Linked DNA regions of Amycolatopsis sp. NBC_01480. The protein of the gene in region 1 interacts with the protein of each later gene in a pairwise test. Links are inferred from orthologs where the notes say so. Each region holds a gene or a part of one and is shown on either strand. Other genes may lie near its edges. The genes, in order: OG371_RS31775 and OG371_RS07590.

Region 1 (5,649 bases):
AGGGTGCAGCTGCTCATGGCACCGGGCCGCGCGCCCGAAGCCCGCGCGATCCGGCTGCTCGGCTGGGACCTGCTGTTCTACTTCGGCTGCTTCGTGTTCGCGTTCGCCAGCGCGTTCGCCTCGGAGTTCTACGGCTACCGGATCTGGGGCGCGTTCGCCAGCGCCGGCTACGGGCTAGCCGCCGCGCACAGCGCCTGGCTGCTGGTCTCCGCCCGAGCCGGCCGCGAGCCGCGGGGACGGCTGGGCTCGCGCTGGCTTGCCATCGCGTCCGTCGGGCTGTTGGCAATGATCATCCCGCTGGCGGTACTGGTGATTCGCCGGCTGACCGGAGTGGACTGGCTGGTCACCCCCGGATCCTGGGCGGCCCAGCCCGAGGTGTGGGTGATCGAGCGCAGCGCGCGCCTGCTGCTGCAGCACGGCACCCCGTACGTCGACGTGACCGCGCTCGGCCGTCCGCCGGAGGTCAACGACTACACGCCCTACGGCCCGGTGATGACCGTCTTCGGCCTGCCGCGCGCGCTTTTCGGCGGCAACCCGGTGACCAACGCGCTCACCGACGCCCGCTGGTACTTCGCGCTCGCCGTGTGCCTGTGCGTGATCGCCTCGCTACGAATGCTGAACTGGCCCAGGATTCCGGTTTTCGCGGCGCAGCTGGCGCTCGCCTGCCCGCTGACCGCGCTGACGTGGTCGGTCGCCGGGCCGGATCTGGCCATCGTGGGACTGCTGGTGCTCGCGTGCGCACTCGCCGCGACCGGCCGGGCCGGCTGGTCGGGACTGGTGCTGGCGCTGGTGATCAGCGCGAAACTCATCGTGGCACCGGCCGCGGCGGTGCTCGCGGTGTACTGCTACTACCGCGGGCGCGGCGAAAAGAGCTTGGGGCGCACGAAACTTCTCCGTTTCGTGACCACTTTGGTCACCACGACGGTGGTGCTGCACCTGCCGGTCTACCTGGCCGGTCCGAAGGCCTTCCTGGAACACGTGATCCGGTTCCCGCTCGGGATGGGCGTGGTGCACTCCCCCGCGGCGAGCCCGTTGCCGGGCCACCTGATCGCGGAAACCGGCCCCGTGGGCAACGTGGTTTCGCTGGTGCTGGTCGGCGCGGCAGCGGTGGCCATGCTGGTGTGGCTGGGGCGCCGGCCCCCCGCGACCGGATCCGCGGTGCTGGTGCGGATCGCCGTCGGTCTCGGCGCCTTGATCCTGCTCACCCCGGCAACCCGCTACGGCTACCTGGTCTATCCACTGGTGCTGCTCGGAGCCGCGCTCACGTTCCGAGCCGCCGAACCGGGACTGCGCCCCCCGCGCAGCAGCCCTGGTACCACTACTTCTTCTTGACCCGAGTCGCCCCGCCGCGCCCCCGCAGCTGGACTCCGGACTCCGAGAGGACCCGGTGGACGAACCCGTAGGACCGTCCCGTGGACTCCGCGAGGGCCCGGATGCTCGAGCCCTTCTCGTATTTCTTCTTCAGGTCAGCGGCCAGCTTGTCGCGCGTGTTGCCGGTGATCCGCGCGCCTTTCTTGAGATCAGCCACGTCGATCGCCTTCCCGCCGAGTGGTGTTCTGGGCCACATTGGGCCCCTGCCGGGGCAATGATCGAACACTGAGCGCCGGAATGCCAGACGACAGACGTAAAACAGTCGAAACTGCGATCACATTGGGCCATTTCAGTGCTTCGCGCCGGTTGGCAAGCACCCGAATGGCCGCATCTGGGTCACGCTAGCTGGACAAGTTCCAGATAATCCGCGGACCAATGGTCCTCGGTGCCGTCGGGCAGCAGGATGACGCGCTCGGGCTCGAGCGCCTCGACCGCGCCCGGGTCGTGGGTGACCAGCACGACCGCGCCCGCGAAGCTGCGCAGCGCGTCCAGGACCTGCGCGCGGCTGGCCGGGTCCAGGTTGTTCGTGGGCTCGTCGAGCAGCAGCACGTTGGCGGCGCTGGAGACCAGTCCGGCCAGCGCGAGGCGGGTCTTCTCGCCGCCGGAAAGGGTGCCGGCCGGCTGGTCGAGTTGTTCGCCGGTGAACAGGAACGAGCCGAGCAGGTTACGCAACTCCTGGGCACCGGTGTCCGGGGCCAGGTGTCGGATGTTTTCCCACACGCTCGCTTCATGGTCAAGCGTTTCGTGTTCCTGTGCGTAATAGCCCAAACGCATTCCGTGACCCGGGACCAAGGATCCGGTGTCCGGAGTTTCCATTCCGCCGAGCAACCGGAGCAATGTCGTCTTTCCGGCACCGTTCAATCCGAGTACGACGACCTTCGAACCCCGGTCCACGGCGAGGTCGACGCCGGTGAAGATCTCGAGCGAGCCGTAGGACTTCGACAGCCCCTCGGCCATCAGCGGCGTGCGGCCGCAGGGCGCCGGCTCCGGGAACTTGATCCGGGCGACCTTGTCGGCGTGCCGGGTCTCGTCCAGAGCGGACAGCATCTGCTCCGCGCGGCGCGCCATGTTCTTGGCCGCCACCGCCTTCGTCGCCTTCGCGCCGAGCTTCGCGGCCTGCTGCTGCAACGCGGACGCCTTCTTCTCGGCGTTCGCGCGCTCACGGCGGCGGCGCTTCTCGTCCGTGGCGCGCGCGTCGAGGTAGCGCTGCCAGCTCATGTTGTACAGGTCCAGCTCGCCGCGCGTCGCGTCGAGGAACCAGACCTTGTTGACCACGTCGCCGAGCAGCTCCACGTCGTGGCTGATCACCACGAGCCCGCCGTCGTGCTGCTTGAGGAAGCCGCGCAGCCAGGTGATCGAATCGGCGTCGAGGTGGTTGGTGGGCTCGTCGAGCAGCAGGATCGTCTCGGACTTGCCGCCCGCGCCCGCCTCGGCCGCGGCGAACAGGATGCGCGCCAGCTCCACGCGGCGGCGCTGGCCGCCGGACAGCGTGCTCAGCGTCTGCGCCAGCACGCGGTCGGCCAGGCCCAGGTTCGAGCAGATGCGCGCGGCCTCGCTCTCCGCGGCGTACCCGCCCAGGGACGCGAAGCGCTCCTCGAGCCGGCTGTAGCGGTTGATGGCCTTGTCGCGCTGGCGCTCGTCGACCAGCTCCGACATCGCCGTCTGCGCCTTCTCCATGTCGCGCAGCAGCGTGTCGAGCCCGCGCGCGGACAGCACGCGGTCCTTCGCCGTGACGGACAGGTCGCCCTCGCGCGGGTCCTGCGGCAGGTAGCCCAGCTCGCCGCTGCGACGGACGTCGCCGGCGTGCGGCTCGCCCTCGCCGGCGAGCACCTTCAGCGAGGTGGTCTTGCCGGCGCCGTTGCGGCCGACCAGGCCGATGCGGTCGCCGGGCTGGATGCGGACGGTGGCGCCGTTGAGCAGGATGCGCGAGCCGGCGCGCAGCTCTAGGCCAGTGGCCGTGATCAAGGGAAACTCCCGGATTCGGGGGTGGGCGTGGACAGCTTCGGGCACCGGCACCACCCGGTTTCGGCACGGGTGTCCGGTGCGGCCGCTACTCCAGCAGGATTTCCACGAGATCGAGTGTACGGGTCGCCGTCCACGGGTTTTGCGCCCCGTGGCCGGTCTCACTCCGGCTTCACCGGGCGTTCACCTCTCACGCAGCACCAGTTCCACGGAGATCGCCTGCTCCGCCGCGTCTTCGAGCACGGTTCGCCGCGGCTCGGCAATTTCAAGCACCCGGGGCTCCGCGCGGGCGAACAACGGCGCGAGCCGGCGATCCGCGCGCAGCCGGTCCAGCGCGTGCCGGTCGCCGCCGAGCACCACTGCGTCCACTTCGGACAGTCGGGGCACGAGGACTTCGAAGGCGTCCTGGGCGGCCGTGGCCAGCGCCGTGCGCGCCTGTCCCGCGCGACGGCGCGCGAACCGCTGCTGCGACCAGCCGCCGGTCGCGGACCGGCCGTGCACCAGGTGCCGGTCGGTGCGCGAGAGCACCACCACCCCGCCGCGGGCGAGGCCGAGGCTGTGCCCGCCCAGGCGCACCAGCAGCAGCGCGATCAGCCGCGGCACGAGCACGTGGGCCACGAACGGCTCTACGGCCAGCCCCTCGCGCTCCCCCGTCACGGCCAACGGTCCGAACGGGACAGTTGCGGTCGCCGTGACACCGTTGCCCGCCGTCACGCACACTTCACGGGCGCCGAGCACGGTCGTCCGGACGCCGTCGTTGCGCTCCGCGAAGCGCGTGAACCAGCCGTCCAGCCGGTCCGGTGCCACCTCGACGGCCCGCCCGCCACCCGCGACCTGACGTGCCTTCGCCATGGGGCAACCGTACGGCCATCCCGCCCTGCCGACCGCCGAACGCCGTCAAGGACTCCTTACCCGCGTCGAGCGCGGGTAAGGAGTCCTTGACGGCCCTTTCAGGATCAGGCGAGGGCGTTGACCGGGTGGACCGGTCCCGTGCTCACCGACTGGTGCACCCCGGCAGCCTGGCCCGGCGCCGGAGCGGCGCCGACGAAGCCGTTGACGTGCAGGGAAACGCTGCGGATCGAGCCGGTGTCACCGACCGCGTTGTCGACAGCCTTGAACGTCCACGTGCCGTCGGCCGTGCCGAGGCCGTTCAGTCCGGTCTGCGCGTTCACCGGCTTGTACGTGCCGGTGAACGGCGCGTCCACCGAGCTGACGGAGCTGAACAGCTTCGCCGCCGAATCGTCGAACACCACCTGGCACAGGTTGTTGGCGCTGCTGCCGGCGTGCTGGAACAGCGTCGCCGTCGCGCCCGAGGGCGAGACCAGCGTGCCGGCCAGATCGGCCACGTACGTGTGGTCGATGCCGACCGTCGTCGCGCCCTCGGCGGTGGTGCAGGTGGCGCCGTCGATCGAGACCGACACCTTCGACGCAGGCCCGACCCCGCTCACCACGAGCGGCACCGAGGCGCCGAGCGGCGAGTTGTCCGGGATCGCCACCGCCGGGCCGGTGTAGGCGAAGGTCTGCGCCACCGGCGACGGGGTGCCGACCCCGAGCGGGAACGTGCTGGTGACCGGCGACAGCGAGCCCACGAAACTGACCTTGGCGGCCAGCACCACCGGGACGCCGAGCTGCTGGCTCGCCGGCACGGTCACGGTGAAGTCGTTCACACCGGTCTGGCCCGGGCTGATCGTGCCGTACGCCTTGATGCGCGGCGTGATCGTGACGCCCGGGGTCGGGCTGGTGAGCACGACGCTGGTGGACGACGCGGCGCCGTCACCGATGTTGGTCACCGGCAGCGTCACCTTGGCGGTGTCGCCCGGGTTCAGCGAGGAGCCGCCACTGGCCGTCTTGACCGTCGGCGTCTGGGCCTGGGCGTACGGCTGCGGGGTGGCCCCGGTGTAGGCGAGCACCTTGTCGGCGAGGACGACGCCCGCGCCGGTCAGGTTGTCCGTGCCGGGCGCCTCGATGTCGACGGCGGTGTTCAGGAACGCGTCGCGAACGTCCGATGAGGACAGTCCGGGGTTGCCGGACAGCACCAGAGCCGCAATTCCCGCGGCGTGCGGCGCGGCCGCGGAGGTGCCGAAGAACGGGTCGAACCCGCTCACCGAGGTGCGCACGCCGTCGGCCGCGGTGATCTCGGGCTTGCCCCGCACCTCACCACCGGTCGAGGAGACGTTGCCCGGGGTGATGGGCGTGCCGTCGGCCTCGTAGAACATCCGCCGCGGACCGTCGGAGCTGAACCGCTCGGCCTTGCTGGCGCCGGAGAACGCGGCCGGGAACGGCCCGGCCGGGTTCGCCGGGTCGCCCGGCTCCAGC
Region 2 (6,952 bases), 5.0 Mb from region 1 along the record:
CGGTGGATGGGGTACCGCTGCGGCTGGGCGGCCAAACCCGGCCAGGAGTGTGTGCTGGCGCTGGACATCACCCGCGAGGGCTTCGAGTGGGCGCTCACGCACTCCGCGCTGAGCCACTACGACGCCGACGTCCACCCGGACCGCGAGGCCTGGCAGACAGCGGTCCAGACCAGCCCGGTCCGCATCCAGTGGGACCCCGAGCGCGACGTCCACCACCGGCCACTGCCGCACCGTTCGATCCAGATCGGGTTGAGCGGCGAGGCCGTCGGGCGTTACGTGGACGAGTGGATCACCGCGGTCACCGACGTCACACCGGTCATGCGCGAGATCCGGGGCCACCTCGCCGCCGACCGGCTGCCCGAGGCACTGGCCCTCCTGCCGGACGAACCGCCCTACCCGCTCTCCACCGAGCTGGCCAAGGCCGTCGACGCGCGCTAGGCAAGCCCGCCAAACACCTCAGCCAGGCGAGCCCGGGCAAAGCAGCTCAGCCAGGGCCAGCCTAGCGACGGGTCTTCAGGGCAGTTCCCGCCAAGCCAGTGAGCCCCACCCCGCCGACGAGACGTCCGCCGGTTCCGCCCAGCGGACCGTCCCCGGGCGCACGTGCGCGCCCGCGCCGATGGACCAGTCCGGCTCGCACGGTTCGACGTGTTCGAACTCCTCGATGTGCGCCGGGGTGTGCCACACGGCGGCGCACGAATCGCACATCAGGACGACCTTGCCGCCCTCCACGACCAGCGGGCGGATGAGCCCCTGGTCCCAGAACGACGGACACTCCACCAGCCACATCGCGCTGCACCACCTCGTCGGGCCGCCGCGGCGCACGCGGCCGCGTCTGAGCAGGTCAGTGCAGCCGAGCGGGGTGAACGGCCGCGGGCAGCCCGGCAAATCAGGCATCAACGATGCCCGAAAAGACCGTGCCAACCACCCGCCGCCCAGTACCAGAACGGCCCGCCACGCGTCGATCTTGATCGAGTCAGTGATCGATCCCTTAGTGCGCCACGCCTCACACAGGGCAGTTCCATCACACGGCCGTCACGGAGGGGGTTAGCCTGGTAGGCGCATTAGCACAGACAAGATCGAGACGGATAGAGGCGAGCCCAAGCCGTGTCCAGCAGCAGCCCTGCGTCACAGTTCGGCCCCAATGAGTGGCTGGTCGAGGAAATGTACGACCAGTTCCTCGCGGACCCATCCTCAGTCGATGCCGCGTGGCACGACTTCTTCGCGGATTTCAAGCCGACGCAGACGGCCCAGGCGAAGGCTGACACCGCCCGCCAGACCGCCGACACGCAGCAGCCCGCGGGCAGCGGAAACGGCCACGTCAGCGCGCCTTCGGCCAAGGCGGTCCAGAACGCGGCTTCGGCCGCGCAGCAGACCTCCACCCCGGCGAAGGCGGCACCCGCGCCGGCGAAGAGCGCCGCTCCCGCGAAGCCGGCCGCCAAGCCCGTCGCGAAGGAAGCCGCTCCGGCGGCGAAGGACACGAAGGAAGAGCCGGAGTCGAAGCAGCTGCGCGGCGCCGCGGCCGCGATCGCGAAGAACATGGACGCTTCCCTGTCCGTGCCCACCGCGACCAGCGTGCGCGCCGTGCCGGCGAAGCTGATGGCGGACAACCGCATCGTCATCAACAACCACCTCAAGCGCACGCGCGGCGGCAAGATCTCCTTCACGCACCTCATCGGCTACGCCATGGTGCGGGCGCTGAAGGACTACCCGAACATGAACCGGCACTACCAGCTGATCGACGGCAAGCCGTTCTCGATCACGCCGGAGCACGTGAACTTCGGGCTCGCCATCGACATGAAGGGCAAGGACAACTCCCGCACGCTCGTCGTGGCCTCGGTGAAGGGCACCGAGAACATGACGTTCCTGCAGTTCTGGCAGGCGTACGAGGACATCGTCAAGAAGGCCCGCAACAACAAGCTGACCGCCGACGACTTCGCCGGCACCACCATCTCGCTGACCAACCCGGGCGGCATCGGCACCAACCACTCGGTGCCGCGGCTGCAGGCGGGCCAGGGCGCGATCATCGGCGTCGGCGCCATGCAGTACCCGGCGGCGTTCGAGGGCACCAGCGAGAAGACCCTGGTCGACCTCGGCATCAGCAAGATCATGACGCTGACCTCGACCTACGACCACCGCATCATCCAGGGCGCGGAGTCGGGCGAGTTCCTCAAGCGCATCCACCAGCTGCTGCTCGGCGAAGACGGCTTCTACGACGACGTCTTCACCTCGCTGCGCCTGCCGTACGAGCCGATCCGCTGGGTCGCCGACATCCCGGACGGCCCGGTCGACAAGACCGCGCGCGTGATCGAGCTGATCGACGCCTTCCGCATGCGCGGGCACCTGATGGCCGACACCGACCCGCTGAACTACCGCCAGCGCAGCCACGCCGACCTCGACGTGCTGAGCCACGGCCTCACGCTGTGGGACCTCGAGCGCGAGTTCCCGGTCGGCGGCTTCTCCGGCCAGGAGCGGATGAAGCTGCGCGACATCCTCGGCGTGCTGCGCAACTCCTACTGCCGCACCGTCGGCATCGAGTACACGCACATCCTCGACCCCGAGGAGCGGCGCTGGATCCAGGAGCGGGTGGAGATCCCGCACGAGAAGCCGGACCCCGCGGTGCAGAAGTACGTGCTCTCGAAGCTCAACGCCGCCGAGGCGTTCGAGACCTTCCTGCAGACCAAGTACGTCGGCCAGAAGCGGTTCTCGCTCGAGGGCGGCGAGACGGCGATCCCGCTGCTGGACACCCTGCTGGACAAGGCCGCCGAGCACGAGCTGGACGAGGTCGTCATCGGCATGCCGCACCGCGGCCGGCTGAACGTGCTGGCGAACATCGTCGGCAAGCCGATCTCGCAGATCTTCCAGGAGTTCGAGGGCAACCTCGACCCGGGCCAGGCGCACGGCTCCGGCGACGTGAAGTACCACCTCGGCGCCGAGGGCAAGTACTTCCGCATGTTCGGCGACGGTGAGACGAAGGTGTCGCTGACCGCGAACCCGTCGCACCTGGAGACCGTCGACCCGGTGCTCGAGGGCATCGTGCGCGCGAAGCAGGACCTGCTCGACAAGGGCGGCGAGGGCTACACCGTGCTGCCGGTGCTGATGCACGGCGACGCGGCCTTCGCGGGCCAGGGCGTCGTCGCGGAGACGCTGAACCTGGCGCTGCTGCGCGGTTACCGCACCGGCGGCACCGTGCACGTGATCGTCAACAACCAGGTCGGCTTCACCACCGCGCCCGAGCACTCCCGCTCGTCGCAGTACGCCACCGACGTCGCGAAGATGATCGGCTCGCCGATCTTCCACGTGAACGGCGACGACCCCGAGGCCGCGCACTGGGTGGCCAAGCTGGCCGTGGAGTACCGCCAGGCGTTCCACAAGGACGTCGTGATCGACCTGATCTGCTACCGCCGCCGCGGCCACAACGAGGGCGACGACCCTTCGATGACGCAGCCGGCGATGTACGACATCATCGACACGAAGCGCTCGGTGCGGAAGACCTACACCGAGTCGCTGATCGGCCGCGGGGACATCTCCGTGGACGAGGCCGAGGCCGCGCTGCGCGACTTCTCGAGCCAGCTGGAGCACGTCTTCAATGAGGTGCGCGAGCTGGAGAAGCGCCCGGCGAAGGCCAGCCCGTCGGTCGAGGGCGAGCAGCAGATCCCGGCCAAGGTGACCACCGCCGTGTCCACCGAGGTCGTGGAGAAGATCGGCGACGCGTTCCTGTACACCCCCCAGGGCTTCACCCCGCACCCGCGCGTCAAGCCGGTGATGGAGCGGCGCCACAAGATGTCGCGCGAGGGCGACGCGGACTGGGCCTTCGGCGAGCTGCTCGCGTTCGGCTCCCTGGCACTGGAGGGCCGCCTGGTGCGGCTGTCCGGCCAGGACTCGCGACGCGGCACGTTCACCCAGCGGCACTCGGTGTACATCGACCGCAAGACCGGCCAGGAGTACTCGCCGCTGCAGCACCTGGCCGAGGGCCAGGGCCGCGTGATGATCTACGACTCGGCGCTGTCGGAGTACGCGGCCGTCGGCTTCGAGTACGGCTACTCGGTGGCGAACTCCGAGGCGCTGGTCATGTGGGAGGCGCAGTTCGGCGACTTCGTCAACGGCGCGCAGACCGTGATCGACGAGTACATCTCCTCCGGCGAGGCCAAGTGGGGCCAGCGCTCGGACGTCGTGCTGCTGCTGCCGCACGGCGCCGAGGGCCAGGGCCCGGACCACACCTCCGGCCGCATCGAGCGGTTCCTCTCGCTGTGCGCGGAGGGCTCGATGACGGTGGCGGTGCCGTCCACCCCGGCGAACTACTTCCACCTGCTGCGCCGGCACGCGCTCGACGGCATCCAGCGCCCGCTGGTCGTCTTCACCCCGAAGTCGATGCTGCGCAACAAGGCCGCGACCTCGTCGGTGGCGGACTTCACCGGCTCCAGCCGCTTCATGTCGGTCATCGACGATGTCACGCCGGACCCGGCCAAGGTCCGCAAGGTGCTGCTGACCTCGGGCAAGCTGTACTGGGAGCTGGTCGCCGAGCGCACCAAGCGCGAGGCGGACGACGTCGCGATCGTCCGGATCGAGCAGTACTACCCGCTGCCCAAGAAGAAGCTGCTCGCGGCGCTGGAGCGCTACACCAACGCGACGCAGGTCGCGTGGGTCCAGGAGGAGCCGGAAAACCAGGGCGCCTGGCCGTTCTTCGGCCTGAACCTGCCGCGGAAGTTCCCGGAGGCGCTCTCGGGCCTGCAGGTCGTCTCGCGCCGCCCGATGGCCGCGCCGTCGGCCGGCTCGTCGAAGGTGCACGAGGTCGAGCAGAAGGCGCTGATCGCGAAGGCGTTCGAGTGATCACTGCTTGAGCCAGGCAAGCCCGGAAGGCCACCGTGGGGAATCCCCCGCGGTGGCCTTCCGCTTTCTGCTCGCCGTGCTCCACAAAGGACAGTAACCGCGAAAAACGGTTTCCGTTCCAGAGCGGCCGCGAGGCAGACTTCCGGCCATGTTCATCCGCCAGGCCACCGAGGCCGACGCCGCGGCGATCCACGCCGTGCACACCGCCGCGTTCCGCGACCACAACCCCGTGGGCACCGCCGAGATCCCGGAAGCCCGGCTGGTCGGCGAACTGCGCGCCGACGGCGACCTGATCCCGGCCCTGTCCCTCGTCGCCGAGCGCGACGGCGAGGTGATCGGCCACGCGTGCTCCAGCTCGGCCCGCGTCGCCGACGACACCGCTGCCGCAGTCGGCTTCGGCCCGCTGGGCGTGCTCCCGGAGTTCCAGCGCAGCGGCGCCGGCTCGGCTCTCGTGCACGCGACGCTCGGCGCGGCCAACGCGCTGGGCTTCGCCGCCGTTGTCCTGCTCGGCGACCCGAAGTACTACTCCCGCTTCGGTTTCGTCCTGGCCTCGACGCTGGGCATCACCCCGCCGGAACCGGACTGGGCCCCGCACTTCCAGGCCCGCACCCTCACCGCGTACATCCCGTCGGTCCGCGGCCCGTTCCGCTACTCCCCGGCGTTCGAACGGCTCTGAGCGGGCCCGAACCAGGTGGCCAGCGCAGTCCTCAGCTCGACGGCGGACTCCGGGAGCCAGGCGACGTAGCCGTCGGGGCGGACCAGGAGCGCCGTCGAGGCCGGGATCTCGCCCACCGCGGGAATCGCCCAGCGCTCGGTGGGGCAGATGGCCTCGACGTGGTCGACGCGATCGGTCCAGCCTTCGAGGCCGGCGCCGGAACCGCCGCCGAAGTCGAGCAGGACCGGACGGCCGCGGTGCAGGAGTTCGTAGAGGCGGACGGCGCCGTCGGCGGTTTTCAGGTCGAGGTCGGGCACGCGCCCGCCGAGCAGCGGGTGCTCGTCGCCGATCGGGTATTCGAGGTCCAGGGCCGAGAGCATGGTGCCGATGACGTCGTTCCCGGCCTCGGTCCCGATCAGCGCGGCGACGCTCTCGCGCAAGGCCTCCACGCGCGGGCCCGGCCGGCCGAGCACCGTTTGCGCGCGGGTGTTGCGCACGACCCGGTCCGCGACCGGGCGGCGTTCGGTTTCGTAGCTGTCCAGCAGGGTTTCCGGCGCGCTGCCGGCGAGCACGAGGGCGAGCTTCCAGCCGAGGTTGACCGCGTCCTGCACCCCGGTGTTCAGCCCCTGCCCGCCGGCCGGGAGGTGGATGTGCGCGGCGTCCCCGGCGAGCAGGACGCGGCCGCTCCGGTACCGGTCGGCGAGCCGGGCCGCGTCGCCGAAGTGGGAGACCCAGCGCGGGCTGTGCATGCCGAAGTCGGTGCCGGCCACACGGACCATGGCTGACCGCACGTCTTCGAAACCGACCTCGGCCTGCCGATCCAGGACGCGGTCGTACTCGGAGACGATCACCCGGTACCAGCCGGGCTCGAACCCGAGCACCGAGAAACTGCCCAGCTCGGCGCGTTCCTGGATGAACGACCCGGCCGGCGGCTCGGTCAGCTCGACGTCGCCGAGCAGGGAGGTCATGGTCGCCGCGGTGCCGTCGAAGCCGATGCCGGCGAGCTTGCGCACCGCGCTGCGGCCACCGTCGCAGCCGACCAGGCAATCGGCGCGAATCGGCTCCCCGCCGTTGATCTGCACGGTGACGCCGTGTTCGTCCTGGTCCAGGCCGGTGATCTCGGACGACCACCGCGCCTGCCCGCCCAGCTCGGCCAGGCGCGCTTCGAGCAGCCGCTCGACCTTCGACTGGAGCAGCACCAGCGTGTACGGGTAACGCGTGTCGAAGCGGCTGAAGTCCAGCGGCAGGCCGGAAAAGTGCCCGGCCTGGACCGGGCGCCCCTGGGCTTGGAACGGCGCCAGCATTCCGCGCTGGTCCAGCACTTCGAGGGTGCGCGGGTGCATGCCCCCGGCGCGGGATTCGTCGCCGCGCCGCTCGAGCCGGTCGACGACCAGCACGTCGACTCCGGCCAGGCGAAGCTCGCAGGCCAGCATCAGGCCGGTCGGGCCGCCGCCGGCGATCAGCACGCTC

Evidence for each region.
Region 2: the proteins of OG371_RS31775 (region 1) and OG371_RS07590 interact in binary tests that used the Escherichia coli proteins (3 or more experiments, as listed by UniProt). The link is inferred for Amycolatopsis sp. NBC_01480 from one-to-one orthologs.

Annotation. Positions count from the first base shown.
Region 1 is NZ_CP109442.1:6,643,456-6,649,104, reverse strand. Bases 1,023-4,011 are described here. They hold OG371_RS31775 (ABC-F family ATP-binding cassette domain-containing protein), read right to left. Parts: upstream 3,337-4,011; coding sequence 1,708-3,336; downstream 1,023-1,707. Other genes in these bases: OG371_RS31770 (acVLRF1 family peptidyl-tRNA hydrolase), read right to left, coding at 3,517-4,011; OG371_RS31780 (helix-turn-helix domain-containing protein), read right to left, coding at 1,319-1,528; OG371_RS31785 (glycosyltransferase 87 family protein), read left to right, coding at 1,023-1,332. In the rest of the region: more of OG371_RS31785, read left to right, coding at 16-1,022; more of OG371_RS31770, read right to left, coding at 4,012-4,185; OG371_RS31765 (S8 family serine peptidase), read right to left, coding at 4,290-5,649. UniProt on the Escherichia coli protein: Genetic data indicate it may be involved in ribosome assembly or function.
Region 2 is NZ_CP109442.1:1,630,728-1,637,679, forward strand. What follows is about bases 736-5,027. They hold OG371_RS07590 (multifunctional oxoglutarate decarboxylase/oxoglutarate dehydrogenase thiamine pyrophosphate-binding subunit/dihydrolipoyllysine-residue succinyltransferase subunit), read left to right. Parts: upstream 736-1,104; coding sequence 1,105-4,827; downstream 4,828-5,027. Other genes in these bases: OG371_RS07585 (hypothetical protein), read right to left, coding at 736-894; OG371_RS07595 (GNAT family N-acetyltransferase), read left to right, coding at 4,976-5,027. In the rest of the region: OG371_RS07580 (DUF4291 domain-containing protein), read left to right, coding at 1-438; more of OG371_RS07585, read right to left, coding at 514-735; more of OG371_RS07595, read left to right, coding at 5,028-5,503; OG371_RS07600 (FAD-dependent monooxygenase), read right to left, coding at 5,476-6,952. UniProt on the Escherichia coli protein: E1 component of the 2-oxoglutarate dehydrogenase (OGDH) complex which catalyzes the decarboxylation of 2-oxoglutarate, the first step in the conversion of 2-oxoglutarate to succinyl-CoA and CO(2).